DNA from 3 places in the Hungatella sp. L36 genome. Region 2 is predicted to be linked to each of the others. Evidence: a T-box and tRNA genes for the amino acid it is inferred to sense, from the RefSeq annotation. Region 2 holds a T-box; the other regions hold tRNA genes.

Region 1 (6,343 bases), on a different contig from region 2:
AGAGCCCGCGGGGTTGTATATTTAGGCCTGATCAGATAAAATAGATACAGGAGTAAATGAGAAAGGGAAGGATAACCGTATGTGCTTCCAGGCAGAGGCGTTAAACAGAGAGGCGTTATTTACCGACGAGACAGAAAATTTCCGATTTCCCACAGAGCCTTTAGAAGGAGACGACGTATACTTACGTTTCCGGACCGCAAGGGATAATGTGGATTATGTATATTATATAGAAGATGGCAGCAGGAAGGAAGCCGTTATGGAGAAGTCAGATTCCGACGGCCTATTTGATTACTATGAATATAAGATTACAGTCGGCAGGGAAAGAATCAGCTACAGCTTTAAAGTAGTAAAAGGCAGCGAGGCCTGTTACTACAACCGGCTGGGGGCGACGATGGATAATCAGGAGTGTTTTCATTTCCGGATCGCTCCGGGATTTAGCACCCCGGACTGGGCCAAGGGCGCCATCATGTATCAGATCTACGTGGACCGGTTCTGCAATGGCGATCCGTCCAATGATGTCGTGGATAACGAGTATTTTTATATAGACCAGAATGTCATGCATGTGTCGGATTGGAGCAAATATCCCAGCCAGATGGACGTGGGCTGCTTCTACGGCGGTGACCTGCAGGGCGTATGGGATAAGCTGGATTATATCCAGAATCTGGGTGTGGATGTCATCTATTTCAACCCGATTTTCGTGTCGCCATCCAACCACAAGTATGACTGCCAGGATTATGACCATATTGATCCGCATTACGGCGTGATTGTGAAGGACGGCGGAGAGCCGCTGAAGCGCGGTTCCGCCGATAACCGCCAGGCGACCAAGTATATGGTAAGAAGCACGGCAAAGGAGAATTTGGAGGCCAGTGACGCGTTTTTTGCGCGGTTTGTGGCTGAGGTCCACCGCCGCGGGATGAAGGTCATCCTGGACGGCGTGTTTAACCACTGCGGTTCCTTTAACAAATGGCTGGACGGAGAACTGCTTTACCAGATGTCCGGCGACTATGAAGCTGGGGCGTATGTGTCGGAGGACAGCCCGTACCATACGTTTTTTAAGTTCTACAAGGATGACGCATGGCCCTGCAACGATTCCTACGATGGCTGGTGGGGCCACTCCACGCTGCCGAAGCTAAACTATGAGGAATCACCGAAGCTGTATGAATACATCATGAAGATTGCCCGTAAGTGGGTCTCTCCGCCGTACAACGTGGACGGCTGGAGACTTGATGTCGCCGCCGATTTAGGCCACAGCAGCGAGTACAACCACCAGTTCTGGCGGGATTTCCGAAACGCGGTGAAGGAAGCCAATCCAAAGGCGATCGTTCTGGCAGAGCACTACGGCGACCCCTCCAGCTGGCTGGCAGGAGACCAGTGGGACACCGTGATGAACTATGACGCGTTTATGGAGCCTGTAACCTGGTTTCTGACAGGCATGGAGAAGCACAGTGATGAGAGTAATCCCAATCTCTACGGGGATGGAGAGAGCTTTTTCCGCTCCATGAATTACCATATGAGCCGGATGATGACGAATTCCATGATGGTGGCCATGAACGAACTGTCCAACCACGATCACTCCCGTTTCTTAACGAGGACGAACCGGACGGTGGGACGGATCAGCACGAAAGGGGCCAAGGCGGCTTCCGAGGGTGTGAACTACGGCGTATTCCGTGAGGCCGTATTGATCCAGATGACCTGGCCGGGAGCGCCGACCATCTACTACGGCGATGAGGCCGGAGTCTGCGGATGGACGGATCCCGATAACCGGAGAACGTATCCGTGGGGCAATGAGAATCTGGAGCTGATTGAATTTCATAAATATATGACGGGGCTTCATCACCGGATCGCCGCTTTGAGACGCGGCTCCTTAAAGCAGTTGCTGGCAGGAAGGCAGCTGATCGCGTACGGCCGGTTCTGCGGCGACAGCGTCTGTGCCGTGATTGTCAACAACCGGGCGACAGAGCGGGATGTCCAGCTTCCGGTATGGCAGCTGGGCCTTTCGGACGGAGATACGCTGGTACGCCACATGCTGACGTACGAGACAGGATACAATGTGGGCAGAATCAGCTATGAGGTCGCAGACGGCCAGGTATCGGTCTTCCTGCCCGCCAACAGCGCCATCCTGCTCGCAACAGACCGGGTGTAGGACCAGGTCCGGCGGCACTAATACAGCAATTTTCAAACACGCTCTTAATTGGTCCGGCAGAGACGAAGAAGGCCGGGCCAGTCAGAGCGGGATATCCGGATGGAAGAAAGAGGACGAAAAAATAATCGCACAGCCGATGAAAACCGCTTGATTTTTTATGTTCTCTGTGATAAAATAATCACTGCTTGTCAAAGCATTTTGGATGGTTTCCCGAGTGGCCAAAGGGGACAGACTGTAAATCTGCTGCAAATTGCTTCGGTGGTTCGAATCCACCACCATCCATATGCCGGCGTGGCGGAACTGGCAGACGCACAGGACTTAAAATCCTGCGGGCCTAATCGCCCGTACCGGTTCGATTCCGGTCGCCGGCAGTAAAAAAAGCTGCAAAAGTGAATGTTCACTTTTGTAGCTTTTTATTATTCATAAAAATTCGTGCCAGGGACGCCTTGTTCCTGTTGTCGGACCGTATTAAATGTTATCCTCTTAACAGCTCCCCCATTTCCTTTAAGGAGAGGTAGACACCGTCAGGGCGAACCTTTGCGTGATCGAGATCCTCTCTCTTCGTCTCCCCCGTCAGGACCAGCAGACCGGCGGCTCCGTTGTTTACGCCGGCGGCCACGTCTGTGTACAGGCGGTCTCCGACGAAGGCGGTACGATCCCTGGCGGCGCCCGTCTTTTCTAAGATCATCTCGACGGTCTCCGGAAATGGTTTTCCCACATACTTAGGCGTTTTTCCTGTGGACAGCGTGATCGCCGCACAGAAGGAGCCGCAGTCAGGTATGAATCCGTCCTCTGTCGGGCAGTTGATATCCAGATGGGTAGCGAGAAATGCCGCCCCATCCCGGATGTAACTGCACGCCCGTTCCAGCTTGTGATAGGTAAGCGTCGTATCAAACCCCACCACCACAAGGTCCGGCCGCTCTTCGGTCAGAGGGATGCCGGCCTTTTGAAAGCTTTCGCACAGCGTAGGCGTTCCCAGCAGATAGACGGTCTTTTCCGGATAATAATGCTTCAGATATTCGATCATCACGTCGCCGGAGGTCATGATCTGGCTGGAGCCGATGGAGCAGTCCATGCGTCTGAGCTTCTCGATGTAGGACTCGGCGGACTTAGAGGAATTGTTGGTGAAGAACAGATAGCGCCTCCCTGTCTCCTTAAGCGTCTGCAGAAATTCCAGGGCTCCCTCTAAAATGTGTTCTCCGAGATAGAAGGTTCCATCCATGTCCAATACAAAAAGTTCTGTCTTTTCAAGCAGTGATACTCTTTGTTCCTTCAATGCCGTTCTCCTTTACGAGTCCCCCAGTATTTCATCTATCTCTTCTGCCATTTCAGTTAGAGCGGATTCTACGTCCAGATCCTCCTGAATGATTTCGTCCATCCAGTTCTTCCACGTGGTGGATGCCTGGCTCCAGTCGGAGCGCTGAATTCCGGGTGTGATGACATCCAGATTGTCGAAAATAATCTGGAACTCCGGCTTCTTCTCCAAGAAGGCCTTGCCTTCCTCGGTCTCCTGTACCGATTTTCTGGTGGGCAGATATCCGGACTCGGAAGCCCAGATCATATTGACCTCCTTGCTCATTAAGTAAGAGAGGAATTCCCAGGAGGCGTCCTTTACCTTCTGATCGTTCTTGGCCGGGAGGAATAAGACATTTCCGCCTAATTCCTGCTCCTTTGTCTTGCCTCCGGGCAGCCATTCCATCCCGACATCAAAGCTGCAGCTGTCTGCCATGGTGTCAAATAAGGAACTGGTGTAAACGATGGATAAAGCCTTTCCGTCAATAAAGTTCTGACGCATGACGGAAGCTGCATCTTCTCCTGTGGCAAGGTAGGTGTAGCCCTTCTGGCACCAGTCCTTTAACTGGGAAACCAGTTTTATGGAATTGTCAGAGGCCAGGTCTGTCCTGCCTTCCGGCGTAACCATCTGGACTCCGTTGTTGACAAAGAATGGTTCGTAGTACCAGGTGATCCAGCCGGGGATTACCATACCGTAGCGGTTGGTCTTGCCATCCGCGCCGACATCGGAGGCCTTTTCTAAAAACTGGGGCATCTCATCCCAGGTCTTTGGCATCTCCAGACCTAACTCCTTCATTAAATCCCTGTTGTAATAGACCACTTCCGTGGATACGAGAAATGGAAGGGCAACCTGGACATCCTCGTATTTCGCAGCCTGAATCAGACCTTCGCCGAAGTCGTCAATCTCAAATCCGTCGCGCTGGATATAAGGCCCCAGGTCTTCACACAGGCCGCCTGCGCCGTAGCCCGTGACATAAGGGATATTGGCCATGGCGACGCCGGGAAGATTCGTATTGGCTGCATTTGCCGAGACGATGGCCTCGTTTAACGCGGAATAATTCCCGATATACATGGGTTTTACCACGATGCTGTCGTGTGTGCTGTTGAAGTCACCGACTACACGGTTTAATGTCTCCTCATACTGGTTTTCCAGCGCATGCCAGAATTCGATCTCAATCACATCGGAAGCGGCTCCTGAGTCCGCAGCAGCCTCGGCGGCCGGTGCGCTGGCAGCCGGTGTGGTGCCGGCATCCGCCGTTGTTTCCTGAACTTTTGCGGAACATCCGCTCATGGTGATAACAGTCAGTAATGCGATCCCCGCCAAATATCTTTTTATCATAGTCTCTCCTCCTTTTTAGTTCGCCAGCGTAAGTAAATATTCCCCCAGTTCATACGCATAACGCATCATTGCATCGATCATTGGATCCGGCAGGCGGTCCGTCATTTTATGTGTCTCGTAAGCGAACGCCCCCTGATAGTTTATTTTCTTTAAGGTCTTCATGATAGGCTCCCATTCTATCGTACCGAGATAGGGCAGCAGATGGTCGTCAATGACACCGTAATTGTCCTGAACATGGGTGGCAATCAGGCGGTCTCCCATCATTTCAAGACATTCCGGCTGGTTCCAGTGCATCAGATTGGCATGGCCGAAATCCCAGACGATCCCCACATTGTCATAAGACTGGTGCAGCGTATCCACCAGATCGATTAGATCTTCCGGATCCGCCAGATAACGGGGAACACGAACCCGTTTTTCACTGTCGTTGATGTCGAATAGATTTTCGATGGCTATTTTTACCCCGTACTCGGCGGCCAGCTCCAGATGCGGTTTTAAGTACTCGATATTTTCCCGCTTGTTTTTCCGGTAATCCGGGCAGTATGGCAGGGAACCGCCGTGAATGACTACGATACCGGCCCCCAGCTCCGACGAAGCGATGATAGAACGGCGCACCATCTCCTCCTCTTCTTCCCGATAGGGGTAGTCCGGATCGATCACATTATAGAATGGAGCGTGTGACTGGCTGACCGTCATCCCCAGTTCCCCGATCAGACTCCTGCACTCCTGTATCCATTCTCTCCAGTCCTGATAGAACAACTCTGTCTTATGCCTTCTGGTCCACGCAAAGTTAAGATCTAAATCTCTAAAGCCTGCCCTGTGAATTCTGCGAATACTCTCCAGCATGGGCGCCACACTTCCATCCGGTCTCGGACCATAAAACAATGTTGTTGTTGATAGCTTCATCTCTCTTCTCCTTAGTTTTATTAGCAATCAGGCCGTACGCTCCCGCTGTTTAAAAAGCCCCCTCCTTTTTCCGGATTGGGAAACGGTACGGTCAGTCCACTCCGCTTAAAAATACATAAAAAAAGAGCAGGGCTGTCGTGTAAACACATGCCTTACTCTTCGTCTCATTAGCATCATTTGTTTGTATTTTAACAAATAGACGACATGAAGTCAATAAATGTTTAATAATTAACGAATAAAAAATGGTCGAAATATCGTCAAAATGACCAAAAGATGCCGCAGGGCCGGTAAAAAATACGGGTATGTTCTTTCCTGAAGTTTTGTGATATGATGAAAAAAAATAAGGATAACGGCTTTGCCGGAAGGAGAAGAACATCATGAAAAACACAGAAATTAACATCAGGGATCCATTTGTACTTGTGGAGGACGGAACGTATTATATGTACGGAACGAGGGCCGCTACCTGCTGGGGGGCGGCAGACGGCTTCGACTGTTATGTCAGTAAAGACATGGAGGATTGGGACGGACCTTTCGAAGTGTTCCATAAACCGGAGGACTTCTGGGCAGATCGGAACTGCTGGGCTCCGGAAGTGCACAAGTACCGGGGATTTTATTATATGTTTGCAACCTTTAAGGACAGCAGCGTTCATGGGGGAACTGCGATC
Region 2 (6,343 bases):
TGATCGCAAAATATTTGATTTTTTTACCGTTTGTAATACAACAGATCGATACATGCAAAACTGATGGCCAACCCGAAATCTGATCTTATTACACGGGCGAAAAAGCGCTTTTATTCTATTATAAACAGAATTCCGGCTTGGAATCAAGCGGCAATGAATCAGATGGTGACGAGTATGAATATGAGACCTTTTCCTGCGGGATCAGCACGAAAAAAATAACGTGGAAATGCCGATTAAAAAGATAAGAGGAATCGGCATTCCCACGTTGAAATTATTTTCTTTGTCGGCTGTATTTAACAGCAACAATCTTCTGCATCGGGCACCCCCTAACAATTCCATTTCACCTTCACCGGATGTGCTTCATCCGGCACGCAGACCTGTTTCAGCGAATCTACAGCTTTTTCCAACTCTTTGGAAGCTATTTTATCATAAACCTCAGCACCTTGTTCCAGTCCGGCCTGGCTGTATGCTGCGGCTGCGGCCCCATAAAACAGAAATCCCAGCGCGCTGGTCGGCGTATGGACCGAAGCACATGCTGTTGAAACCGCTCGCGCCGCAGCCTGCGCGGTCGGATTATCCGCCAGATCCCGGGCAAGCTGCCCCGCTTCCTTAATTACCGGTTTTATCTCACTTAATTTACCGCTTCCTTTTAAATATTCTTCACATACCAGTATCGTATCCCTCAGACACGCATTCCCCGGGCACTCGTTCTCATAAATTCCCAGGAAATTATCTTTCGCATAGCCAACAGCCCAGCCCGCCAGCGTTTTTTCATTCTGTGTTTCAATAAGACGCATCAGTGCAATACATTCCGCAGAATTGACATCACCAAGCATTTTTCTTAATTTAGGCATCGTTTTTCTCCTGTTCCTTCTCTCATCTTTCACACAATTTTATCATACCATACTCCCCAGCACTCCATCCATCATTGTAAGTATTTGTAAACCTTTCTTAATTTTCATTTTTCTTCCAACCTGCTATAATCTAATTGGCAGCAATCGAAAAACACAACTAATTTAATGGAGGTTTTCAATGAAAAAATTAACCGGAAGTCTGCTTCTCTCACTTTTATGCGTCACAGCCGTCTTCGCCTCTGGATTTGCTTTCCGTTCAAAGGCTGACACAGGTACGGCTCCTTCTTCCGTCCGGATCTATGGAACGGTAAATCAGACCAGCGACGGCCGACTGTCCATTTCCCGGCAGGACGGGGATTTCGCCGGACAGGAATTAATTATCAATGTATCGGAAGAAACCAGAATTTTAGACGCAGTAAACGGTTATCCCGTTGCGCTGGATACGCTTAAAAACGGCGAGACCATCTACGCCTATATCAGCCCGGCCATGACCTTAAGTCTTCCGCCGATGTCTCACGGAGAGATCATTCTCTGCAGCATTCCGGCCGATTTCAAAGTTCCGGAATATATAACAGTTGATACCTTGACGGTTGCAGGTGACGGTGTTTCCGGTACCATTTCAGCAGATAACGGTACCACCTATACCGTTAATTCCGACAGTCAGATTCTTCCTTACCTCACAAGAAATATCGTCACACTTCAGGACCTTGTGAAAGGTAAGAAATGTCTCGTCTGGACACAGACGGGTTCCAATACTGCATATAAAATCGTAGCATTTGCCGATTCGGTAAATACAGACGGCTCCGGCGAAGCGGCAGCCCCCCGCGGCTGGTCTTCCCAGGATGGCAGCTGGTATTACTATGACAGCACCGGCAGTCTCCACAAAGGCTGGTTAAATGATAACGGCGACTGGTATTACTTAAATCCGGAAACCGGCGTTATGCAGACAGGTTTTCTCACGGTTGACGGAAAGACCTATTACCTGCAGGAAAATGGAAAAATGCTGACAAAGGCGAAAACCTTTACCCCCGACGCAAGCGGTGCACTTCACTAAGCCGTTCGATTCCATCGGCAGCGCTGCTGTCAACATCGGCGTCACCACAGCAATCAGGCAATCCACATAAAAAAGGATGGCGGAGGCCGGGATTCTCCCAAGAGCGATCCCAGCCTCCGCCATCCTTTTATCACCTCTCCATATGCGGATTCAACCTTGCATAAATATAGGTATCCTTCCAAAGAGGTTTGTTATCGTCATCTTTCCAAAAATACACATTTTGTTTCAAGTAAGCTTCCCGTTCAAATCCCAATGACTCCAGCAGTCTCCAGGAGCCTTGATTTTGAGGGTCACACTCAGCGAAGATTCTATGTATTCCACCGGAAAATGCCTGCCCGATTAAAGCCTTGCAGCTTTCCTTAGCATATCCCTTTCCCCAATAATCCTGATTAAATACGTATCCCATTTCGAGGGCGTCAAACTCCCGCTTTCCCAAATATACATTTCCTATCATCTTATGACTGCTTTTTAGTTCGACGGCAATCATCTCATCGGTCGAGATTCTCCATGCAAGGTTACTCTTTACTTCATCCGGATCCATCGGTTTATAAGGTTCGTATTTAACGACCTCCGGATTGGATAAGTATTCGTACAGATCCTGCGCATCTCCTTCCACATATCTTCTTAAAATCAACCGCTCTGTTTCCACTATCACATTTATGCTTTCCACAGTATTCCTCCCTGGGTTCTTACCTGATTCTGCGTTTCCCTGCTTTGACGGTTTTCCGGTCCCAATCGGATTTATCATTCTACTCTAAATTCAGCTGCCGGTTTTGTCAAGTATTCCGATGTCATTTTCTATCAGCGTTTTTTTTGCCGCAGGCTCTGGGACAGTTATACTCCAACAACAGGAAAGCGGCGAACGCCATAAGCATTCACCGCTCTCACCATTTCCTCAATTCTATTTCGCAATAACCTTAACAAACTTCTTCTTTCCGCGCTTCACAACGACACCTTCGCCCTCCAGGCTCTCTTTGGCGAAGACGGCCTTCACGTCATTTACTGCATTGCCGTCAACGGATACGCCGCCCTGTTCCACGTTGCGTCTTGCCTCGGAACGGGAGCCGGCGAGGCCGGATTTATGAAGAATATCGAGAATATCAATGGTTCCTTCTCTGAAATCTTCATCCGTCAGCTCGCAGGTCGGCATATCGGCCGCATTACCGCCGGTGAACAGTTCGCGGGCGCTCTTCTGAGACTTTTCAGCTTCTTCCTCGCCGTGAACCAGCTTTGTCAGCTCGTATGCCAGGATTTCTTTCGCCTGGTTTAACTGGCTTCCTTCCCATTTATCCATCTCGTTAATCTGCTCGATCGGCAGGAATGTCAGCATGCGGAGACATTTTAAGACATCTGCGTCGCTCACATTTCTCCAGTACTGGTAGAAGTCAAACGGAGTGGTCTTGTTCGGATCCAGCCATACAGCGCCGGACTGGGTCTTGCCCATCTTCTTGCCCTCGGAGTTAAGCAGCAGGGTGATTGTCATGGCATGCGCATCCTTGCCCAGCTTCCGGCGGATCAGCTCTGTACCGCCCAGCATGTTGCTCCACTGATCGTCGCCGCCGAACTGCATATTACAGCCGTAGCGCTTAAACAGCTCATAGAAATCGTAGCTCTGCATGATCATGTAGTTGAATTCCAGGAAGCTTAAGCCTTTCTCCATACGCTGCTTGTAGCATTCGGCTCTCAGCATGTTATTTACAGAAAAATGAGTTCCCACTTCACGCAGGAAATCGACGTAATTCAGCTCCAGCAGCCAGTCCGCATTGTTGACCATCATGGCCTTTCCTTCGGAAAAATCGATAAAACGGCTCATCTGCTTCTTGAAGCAGTCGCAGTTGTGCTGAATCGTATCCACAGTCATCATCTGGCGTAAATCGCTGCGTCCCGACGGATCACCGATCATTCCGGTACCGCCGCCGATCAGCGCGATCGGTTTGTTTCCCGCCTCCTGTAAACGCTTCATCAGGCAAAGCGCCATAAAATGTCCTACGTGAAGGCTGTCCGCGGTTGGGTCAAAGCCAATATAGAATACAGCCTTCCCTTCGTTGATCATTTTGCTGATCTCTTCTTCATTCGTTACCTGGGCAATGAGGCCGCGGGCTTTGAGTTCTTCGTACGCTGTCATAATTGTTTTCTCCTTTTCTTTAATTTTTGCAGATACTTTCCTATTACATAAAAAAAAGTCCCGTCCTGTTCAAAGGACGAGACTGTAATCCCGTGTTACCACCTTAATTTATAAACGGCTCGCGCCGCTTACCTCTTCGAGTACGATCGTCATACTCTAGCACGATAACGTGTGCAGGAATCCGTCACAGTCTACTCGCCGATCCATAGGACTCTCCGTCCTTTCCAAATCTGCTTTCAGTGTGAAGCTCAAAGATGTATTCACAATCCGCTTTCCACGCGCCTCTCATCAACCGGCTGCTTTCTGTGTGCTGTTGCGCATTATTACTTGTTCTTATCAACGCCTTTTTGCATTTATGAAGTTATTGATTAGTATATGAGGTTTCGGTTTGTTTGTCAAGAGCCTAAATTTATTTTTCAGCCATCAATTTTTAAAGTCAGGCCAAGGCTGTATTTAGTATCATCGATAATCAGAGAAACGGCGTATTCCCCCTGAAGACCGCATTTATTCAGCCGGAAGTCCACCTGACGCCCGGAACTCTGGAATGTGCCCACGCACATGGCGGTAAATGACACTGCGGAAGTGGATACGAAATAGTTATGACAGTTTCCCTCCCCGTCTTCTAAGACCAGCATCACCAGCTGCCCTTTCTCGAAGGTTCCATGGAAGGTGTAACGGTCAAACTCTTCGCTGATATCTAAGTGGTATTGATCCGGAATGGTGCTTTTACTATATTCCGTCTCGGCGGCGGTTCCGAATTCCGGCGTTTTCCCTAATGTCCCCAGTATTGTTCCGCGTCCCAGCGTCAAGTTCTCCCCTTCGCTGTAAAGGGACATTTTCTTTGCGCGGTAATAATTGGCGTTCAGGCACATTTCGTAGACAACTCTGCCGTCCAGAAGCTCCACGGTCTTTGACTCAAGCCGGACATTTTTGTTCTCAAAGTATCTGCGGGAGCCGACACCTTCGCAGGTGATACCGTCAAGGGAGGCAATTCCGCCGGAATGTACCAGATAATTCCCCTCTCCGTAGTAGTCCACGTTGGAGATGTAGGGCGAGAAGAACTCATTTCCCCGTTCCTTTCCGTACTGCCAGATCTGTCGGACGGTCCGGTTCTCCCGGTCGATGCTAAAACGCACGCCTCTTGAGTAATTGTCTTTTCCCAGGCGGTAGTGCTCCGGGTTTTTAGAACGGTAATGGCCGTTGTCAAAGGTCATAACATCACCATCCGGGGTTATGAGACAGGCGTGCTGTTCATACTGCCATTCCAGATCGCCCACTGGCTTTAAGAAGTACGCTTCCCTCATGTCCTCCGGCCAGCCTTCCGGATCCCCCAGAATCCAGTTCAGTTTTCCGCTCTGAAAATCGATGTTGATCAGGACATCCTGATGGCGGCCGGATAGTGTGATGGAATCCGTCTTTTTATCATACCACAGGGCATTATTGTGGAACCAGTCGTGAGCGCTCCAGCTTCCGGAAGGAGCGGCATCCTGAGGCAGAATATCCTTGAAGTCCCAGGTTTTTAAAATGGAACCATCCGCCCTGTCAATCAGGACGCACATATCCTCCACCGTGCCATTTTCAAAGCACTCCGTCAGTACAAGGAGGTTCCCATCCTCCATCTCAAACTGGTCGTGGTGATAGCCGCCGGGAAGACGGTATTCCGCATAGATTTTTCCGATCAGGTCCATTTCCCACAGCCCCGTCGTATAATACGGTTTCTCCAGAAGGCGGGGGGAACCGATGGAAAAACGGCCGTTCTGCAGTTCCTTTATGGCGAAGGTGATGTTTTCCGTGCAGTACCAGCGGCAGTCTCCGCGGTAATCGTAAGCGGCCGGAAGCGCGCCCATGGCGGGTATGACGAACATCACGTTTCCATCCATATACGCGGCTGTCGTGTCAATGGACTCCGGCAGTTTGACGGCACTGTCCAGCGGGCCGGTGGTGATAATGATTTCTTTACGCCGCCCATCTGACAACCTCAGTTCCACGGTATTATCCGTTCCCGGATACAGGCCAAGCACCGGTATTACGTGTTCATACGCCTCCGGAAATGCTTTTGCGATATCTCCGCTGGCTTCCATCCCTTTCACCGTAATGCTCACACTCACCTTCTCCTCCGTAAAAAAAGCGATCACGGCGGTGAGAGGCGCTATGCCGTAAGGATTTACCGTAACGAGCGGATTTTCAAAAGAACGGTGTTCCCGGTGAAAGCTCTCTATAAATTCCTGTTCTGCTGCGGCCTGCTGGTCAATAAAATGTTCTATTGTTTTCATCCTGTTCCTCCTGTTATTTATGAAAAGAAAATATTAG
Region 3 (6,343 bases), on a different contig from region 2:
GAATTATACGAGGCGGCGTCCATCGACGGAGCGACGAAATGGCAGCAGTTTAAAAGCATTTCCATCCCCCTGTTAAAGCCGACTACAGTCTACGTACTGACCATCAGCATCTACGCGGGCCTGTCCATGTTCCTGGAGAGTACCATGCTGTTCAAGGGCAACAACTCCCCGAACAACATCGGCCTTACCATTGTCGGATACTTATACCGGCAGGGCGTGGAGAAGCGGGCCATGGGATACGCCTGTGCCGTCGGTATGGTGCTTCTTATCATCGTCATGGTTGTCAATGTCATTCAGCTGAAGCTGACAGGTACCTTTAAAGAGGAGGATAAATAGTATGCAGACGAAATTATCCGGTAAATCAAAAAAGGCGAGTCTGGAGCTGTGGGGCAGTACCATCCTGTTCATCGTTCTGGCAATCGTGATTATTCTTCCGATCTGGCTGCTGTTAATCGCCAGCTTCAAGCCCGGAGGCGACTTATTACAGTACGGCTTAAACCTGGATATCAATTTCTCCAGAATGAGCCTCGACAATTTCGTCCTTCTTTTCACGGGACAGCACGAGTACTGGACCTGGTTCTTCAACAGTATCTTTTTAACGGCTCTGACCGTGCTTCTGACACTGGCCGTAAGCGCCTTTGTCGGATACGGCTTTGCGGCGTACGAGTTTAAGGGGAAAAGGGTATTTTTCGTCATCGTCCTTCTTATCCTTTCGATCCCGCTGGAGGTTGTTATGCTGCCGCTGTATAAGCAGATGTCCATGATGAAGCTGATGGACAGCTATACGGCCATTGTCCTTCCGTTCATGGCGCATGCATCCACAATCTTCTTTTTCCGCCAGTACTTACTGAGCCTTCCAAAGTCTCTCTTAGAGGCTGGAAGAATCGACGGCGCCACGGAATACGGAATCTTTTTAAGGCTGATCGTACCGATTATGAAGCCGGCGTTCTCCGCCATGGCAATCTTAAACGGCATGAACGCATGGAACAACTACCTGTGGCCGCTGCTGGTAATCCGTTCTTCGGATAAATACACGCTGACCCTTGGTTTAAATACGCTGATTAACCCTTATGGAGACAATTACAGCCTGCTGATCGTAGGTTCCCTGTTCTCCATTATCCCGATCTTCATCCTGTTTATCGCTTTCCAGAAGTATTTCATTGAAGGCATGACGGCCGGAGCGGTGAAAGGCTAGACGTCGGAGGGGGAAACATGTATGAATCAGTTTAACTATAAAAAGACTCCGGAAAATGTCCCGTTTATCAGTAACCGGGCAGACCCGTATGTGACGCGCCACGACGACGGCACGTATTACTTTACGGCCAGCGTTCCGGAGTACGACAGAATAATATTGAGAAAGTCGGATTCCCTTATGGGGCTTCGGGAGGCTCCCGAGAAAACGGTATGGAAAAAACATGAAAGCGGTGAGATGAGCGCCCACATCTGGGCGCCGGAGCTTCACCGGATCGGAGACGCCTGGTATCTCTACTTTGCTGCGGGCGCTGCAGAGGATGTCTGGGCCATCCGGCCGTATGTGCTGGAGTGCAGGGCGGAGGATCCCATGGAAGGTCCCTGGCAGGAATTGGGGATGATGGAGGCCGCAGATGATTTTTCCTTTCAGGATTTTTCCCTGGATATGACCGTCTTTGCTTCGTACGGCGCGTGGTACTGTGTCTGGGCGGAAAAGGTGAGCGTGGGAAAGAAAATTTCCAATCTCTATATTGCCAGGATGAAGTCCCCGCATAGTCTGGCGACGAAGCAGGTTCTCCTGTCGTCCCCGGATTACGACTGGGAGCGGGTTGATTTCTGGGTCAATGAGGGGCCGGCGGTTATTCGGCGGAACGGACGCATCTGCATGACGTATTCGGCCAGCGCCACAGGCGCGGAATACTGCATGGGCTTACTGAGCGCCGAAGAGGACAGTGACCTTCTCGACCCCGCCAGCTGGACCAAGGAACGTCTGCCGGTACTTGTGACTGATGAAACGGCCGGACTGTACGGTCCCGGCCATAATTCCTTCACTGTCGATGAGAATGGCCGGGATATCATGGTATTTCACGCCCGGCAGTACGATGAGATCACGGGAGATCCGCTGTATGATCCGAACCGGCACGCGTATCTGGCTTGTGTGGAATGGGAGGACGGGGAGATGGTTTTCAAGCCGATGAGGCTTTAGGCAGAAGACAGACCACAGACAACATTTGACAGACTGCATCCCCTGTGATACACTGATGAAGTAAAACGAAAATAAACGAAATCAAAAACGCTTCTGCCGATTGCGGCGATAAACGTTTTTATGAGGATAACAGCGATGAACAGACCAGCTCATGCATTCACTTATGAATATTGCAGCGATACCTTCAGTGCAGAGACTTACTGCAGTGAAGCTTTTGGCGTACAATATAAGAGGGAATCCATGCAGTCGGGATATGGTTTATCGTGAAATCCGTTTAGACATTTTGAATGTAAAATGTAATGATATCGGAGGAATCGCTGCCCGGCGGTTCCTTTTTTGTGTGCAGCAGGATATCCGCCATACTATAAAAAATAATTTCAAAAATCTTTAAAGTAATGCAAATTTGCATTGTTCGGTGTGGTAAAGTATGACCATAGACAACAGACCATAGACAACAGAAAGAAAGACTGAAACGTAATATTTGAGGATGCGTAAGCCCAGCGGCGAGGGCAGGAGACTGTAAATCTCTCACATCGGAAACAACGCAGGTTCGAGTCCTGCCGCATCCATTTTTCGTCAAACGAAGCGAGACGGGAGCCGACGCGCTTCGGAAAAAGGGGAAATTCAAGATTTGGAAAAGTGATCGAGAGGATTAAGATGATACTTTGCTAAAGTATTGTGCCGTCAGGCACCGGGGGTTCGAATCCCTCCTTTTCCGTTTGAAGTATTTTATAATAGGAAGAAAGGAATGGAAAACGAAATGGAAACCGTCGTACTACGTGAGCGATATTACAGCAGCGCGCCTGTCAGTTATGATAACTACAGGCTTTTTTGCGTTGCAGCAGACGATCGCTTAAAGAACGTGCGGCGGATATCCAGTCCCGCGGCAGGGACCGCATGATCTTTAAGCCTCAACAGGAGGATGAGTATCATGCATCAGGTTTTATTTCCGCTGGTGATTGTAAATATATTAAAACAACATGGATCAAAGGAGCAGCCGCTGACGATCTCGCAGATCGCGGATAGGATCAACCGGCAGTACGCACCGTTTTCGGACCGGGAACAGGTCATCAACCGTTCTACCGTGGCCAGGACACTGGAATCGCTGGTGCTGTACACGGAGGTCGGCGATCTGCTGGATTTCTGTGTCGTAGAGGGCGGTTCGGCGAATAAGAAAAAATACTACATCGAAAATCACAAAATTGGATAAATTTTGGCAGGAGCAAGTCCGAATAATTTACTGCCCTGCGGCTCATACTAGATTTTGTACAAAAGAAGTACAAAACAGAAACAGGTGAGTCCATGGAGAAACCGAGTAGGAAACTGAAGAAAACTTTTTTAATACTGGGAGTTACGGGGGCAGTTTATGCAAGCTTTAAGTATCTGCTGCCCCTGGTGATTCCCTTTTTGATTGCATATATATTTGCCCTGGCACTTCGCCCTTCCGCCGTATGGCTGGAAAAGAAATGCAGGTTTACATTAAAACGGAAAGAAGTCCATCTGCCCCTGGCACTTATCGGCGGCGTCCAGATCATCATCCTGATGGCGCTGTTCGGCACGCTTCTGTATTATGGCGGGAGAAAGCTGTGTATGGAGGCGAATTTGTTCTTCGACAACCTTCCGCAGATGATTAACAGCCTCGACCGCTGGCTGACCGGATGCTGCTTCTTTACCGAGAATCTCTTCCGCCTTCCCAGGGGCTTTCTGGTGAAAATGCTGCGTGAGATGCTGGTCGGCGGCGGGAAGGCCATGAAGGATGCCGCCATGCCGTTTTTAATGGTAAATTCCATGACCGTCGTGCGCTGTTTCGTGGAGGTTACGGTCATGACCATTATTCTGTTTATCGCCACCATCCTCTCCCTTCAGGAGATGGAGGATATTCGGATGCGCCGTGACAATTCCATTTTCCGCCACGAATTTGCCCTGCTGGGCAGCAGGCTGACCATGGTAGGCAGTGCATGGCTGAAGACACAGGGAAGCATCATGTTCCTGACCATGTGCATCTGCACTGCAGGCCTTTTCCTTATGGGCAATCAGTACAGCCTGCTTCTGGGAATCGGAATTGGCCTTCTCGACGCGCTTCCCATCTTCGGCACGGGAACGGTACTGATCCCCTGGGCTCTGTTTCGCCTGGTAAATGGAGACTGGCTCTACGGAATCGGCCTCTTTGTCATCTATATTATCTGCTACTTCCTCCGTCAGGTGATGGAGGCCAAAATCATGGCAGACAAGGTTGGCCTGACACCGCTTGAAACGCTGATCTCCATGTATGTGGGACTTCAGCTGTTCGGCCTTCTGGGCTTTATCCTGGGGCCGATCGGACTCCTGATTATTGAAGATCTGGTGGAACTGTACGGCGGCTAGTGGTATACTGGTTCCATATAAGAATCTCAACAGGCGTGCCGGGGCAGCGATGCCATGGCAGAAATGGAGGCAGCAATGGAGCCGGAGAAATTGATCGAATTTTTAGGAATATTGGAAAAACTAAAATGCAATACCCGCCATAACTGGACCACCTCCGGCAGGAGGGAGAGCGTAGCAGAGCACAGCTGGCGTCTGGCGGTTATGGCATTTCTGCTGAAGGATGAATTCCCGGAGCTGGACATGGACCGGGTGGTGAACATGTGTCTGATCCACGACTGGGGCGAGGCCATTACCGGGGATATTCCTGCCTTTATAAAAGGCGGTGCAGATGAAGAGACGGAGAGCGCCGTCATTCGGACCATGACTGGTTCCCTCCCCGATAATCTGGCATGCAGGCTTAATGGCCTTTTCGACGAGATGGAGGCGCTTCAGACGAAGGAGGCAAGACTCACCAAGGCTCTGGACAAGATCGAGACCCTGATTCAGCATAACGAGGCGGGCGCGGACACATGGCTCCCTCTGGAATATGAGCTGAATCTTACATATGGCGATGACATATCGAACATGTCAGAATACACCAGACGTTTACGTGATCTGGTCAGGCAGGAGTCCGAGCGGATTATAAGCGAAAAGCCGCTGGGGGATAAAGAATGCGGCAGTACAGGAAGCCACAGCGCTCTTGACGATGAGACCTTCGAAAAAATAAAGGCGCTCCGCAGAGAACTCCACAAAATCCCGGAACTGTCCGGCCAGGAACGAAGGACTATGGAAGTGTTAAAAACGTTTATCAGAGAACACACCTCCCTTTCGGTCACAGACCGCGGCGGCTGGTTCTACGCCCTCCATCAGGAAAACGGCGCTGAGGAAACCGTTGTCTTCTGCGCGGACATGGACGCCATAAAAGGCGCCGGTAACATTCCTTATCACGGATGCGGCCACGACGGCCACAGCGCCATTCTGGCGGGGCTCTGCCTCCTGACGGAGGGGCGGGTTTTTCAAAAGAATCTCTGCTTCCTCTTCCAGCCTGCCGAGGAGACCGGAGAAGGCGGAAATCCATGCAGCAGATTATTAGAAGAACTGGGCGCGGACAGAGTCTACGGCTATCACAATCTCCCAGGCTATCCGCTGGGTACTGCGGTTATGAGGAGGGAGACAATTTCCTGTGATACCGTAAACACCCCTGAGATCACAGACATGAGCCGGATGCTTTTCGAGCAGGAAGGAATCCCCTGCCTCGAAGCCGCCGCCCCATTCCGCTGGTCTGAGGATTTCGGATGGTATTTAAAGAAATGCCAGGGCATGTATTTCGGCATAGGAGCCGGTGAAGACTGTCCGGACCTTCACACGCCAGAATATGAGTTCCCGGACGAAGTGATCAGAAATGCGGTCAGATGCCTGTATCTGCTTGCGGAGATATAGGCGTATCCCCGTGTTGTGTGTCACCTTCCGTGAAAATGGTATGGAATAATAAATCAAATATTTATGAAGAAAGCATAGAGCGTGTCATGGAAAATATAAAAGCAGAAATCAAGATGAGTGATTTGGAAAAAGTTGATATCAGGGTGGGGACGATCGAACTGGTGGAAGACGTACCGAAATCAGATAAATTGGTAAAGCTGACCGTGGATTTCGGTACATTTAAGAGGACAATTCTCGTCGGACTGAAAAAAGAACGGGAGAATCCAGGAGAAGTAGAAGGGAAACAGGCGTTGTTTGTTGTGAATCTGGCGCCGAGAGAGATGTTTGGCATCGAGTCCCATGGAATGCTGTGGGACATTGGTTATGAGGACGGAATCGTACCAG

What was found. The T-box of region 2 lies ahead of tyrS (tyrosine--tRNA ligase). A T-box ahead of a tRNA ligase gene usually reads a tRNA of that ligase, here a tRNA-Tyr.
Region 1: it has a tRNA-Tyr gene. The T-box ahead of tyrS (tyrosine--tRNA ligase) is inferred to sense a tRNA for this amino acid. The anticodon was not compared.
Region 3: it has a tRNA-Tyr gene. The T-box ahead of tyrS (tyrosine--tRNA ligase) is inferred to sense a tRNA for this amino acid. The anticodon was not compared.

What each region holds. Positions count from the first base shown of each region.
Region 1 covers NZ_JACOPC010000014.1:171,819-178,161, reverse strand. The annotation lists gene H8S80_RS26250 (glycoside hydrolase family 13 protein) at 80-2,143, shown strand; tRNA gene H8S80_RS26245 (tRNA-Tyr) at 2,344-2,425, shown strand; tRNA gene H8S80_RS26240 (tRNA-Leu) at 2,429-2,514, shown strand; gene H8S80_RS26235 (HAD-IIA family hydrolase) at 2,619-3,419, opposite strand; gene H8S80_RS26230 (ABC transporter substrate-binding protein) at 3,432-4,775, opposite strand; gene H8S80_RS26225 (sugar phosphate isomerase/epimerase family protein) at 4,791-5,678, opposite strand; gene H8S80_RS26220 (glycoside hydrolase family 43 protein) at 6,056-6,343, shown strand, end outside.
Region 2 covers NZ_JACOPC010000003.1:501,833-508,175, reverse strand. The annotation lists gene H8S80_RS11185 (putative immunity protein) at 327-854, opposite strand; gene H8S80_RS11180 (hypothetical protein) at 1,033-1,908, shown strand; gene H8S80_RS11175 (GNAT family N-acetyltransferase) at 2,039-2,578, opposite strand; gene tyrS (tyrosine--tRNA ligase) at 2,810-4,033, opposite strand; T-box leader at 4,103-4,382, opposite strand; gene H8S80_RS11165 (aryl-sulfate sulfotransferase) at 4,450-6,306, opposite strand; gene H8S80_RS11160 (SLC13 family permease) at 6,324-6,343, opposite strand, start outside.
Region 3 covers NZ_JACOPC010000004.1:344,471-350,813, forward strand. The annotation lists gene H8S80_RS13100 (carbohydrate ABC transporter permease) at 1-336, shown strand, start outside; gene H8S80_RS13105 (carbohydrate ABC transporter permease) at 338-1,195, shown strand; gene H8S80_RS13110 (family 43 glycosylhydrolase) at 1,217-2,176, shown strand; tRNA gene H8S80_RS13115 (tRNA-Tyr) at 2,662-2,745, shown strand; tRNA gene H8S80_RS13120 (tRNA-Ser) at 2,810-2,894, shown strand; gene H8S80_RS13125 (hypothetical protein) at 3,108-3,386, shown strand; gene H8S80_RS13130 (AI-2E family transporter) at 3,479-4,540, shown strand; gene H8S80_RS13135 (M20/M25/M40 family metallo-hydrolase) at 4,595-5,959, shown strand; gene H8S80_RS13140 (tRNA-binding protein) at 6,073-6,343, shown strand, end outside.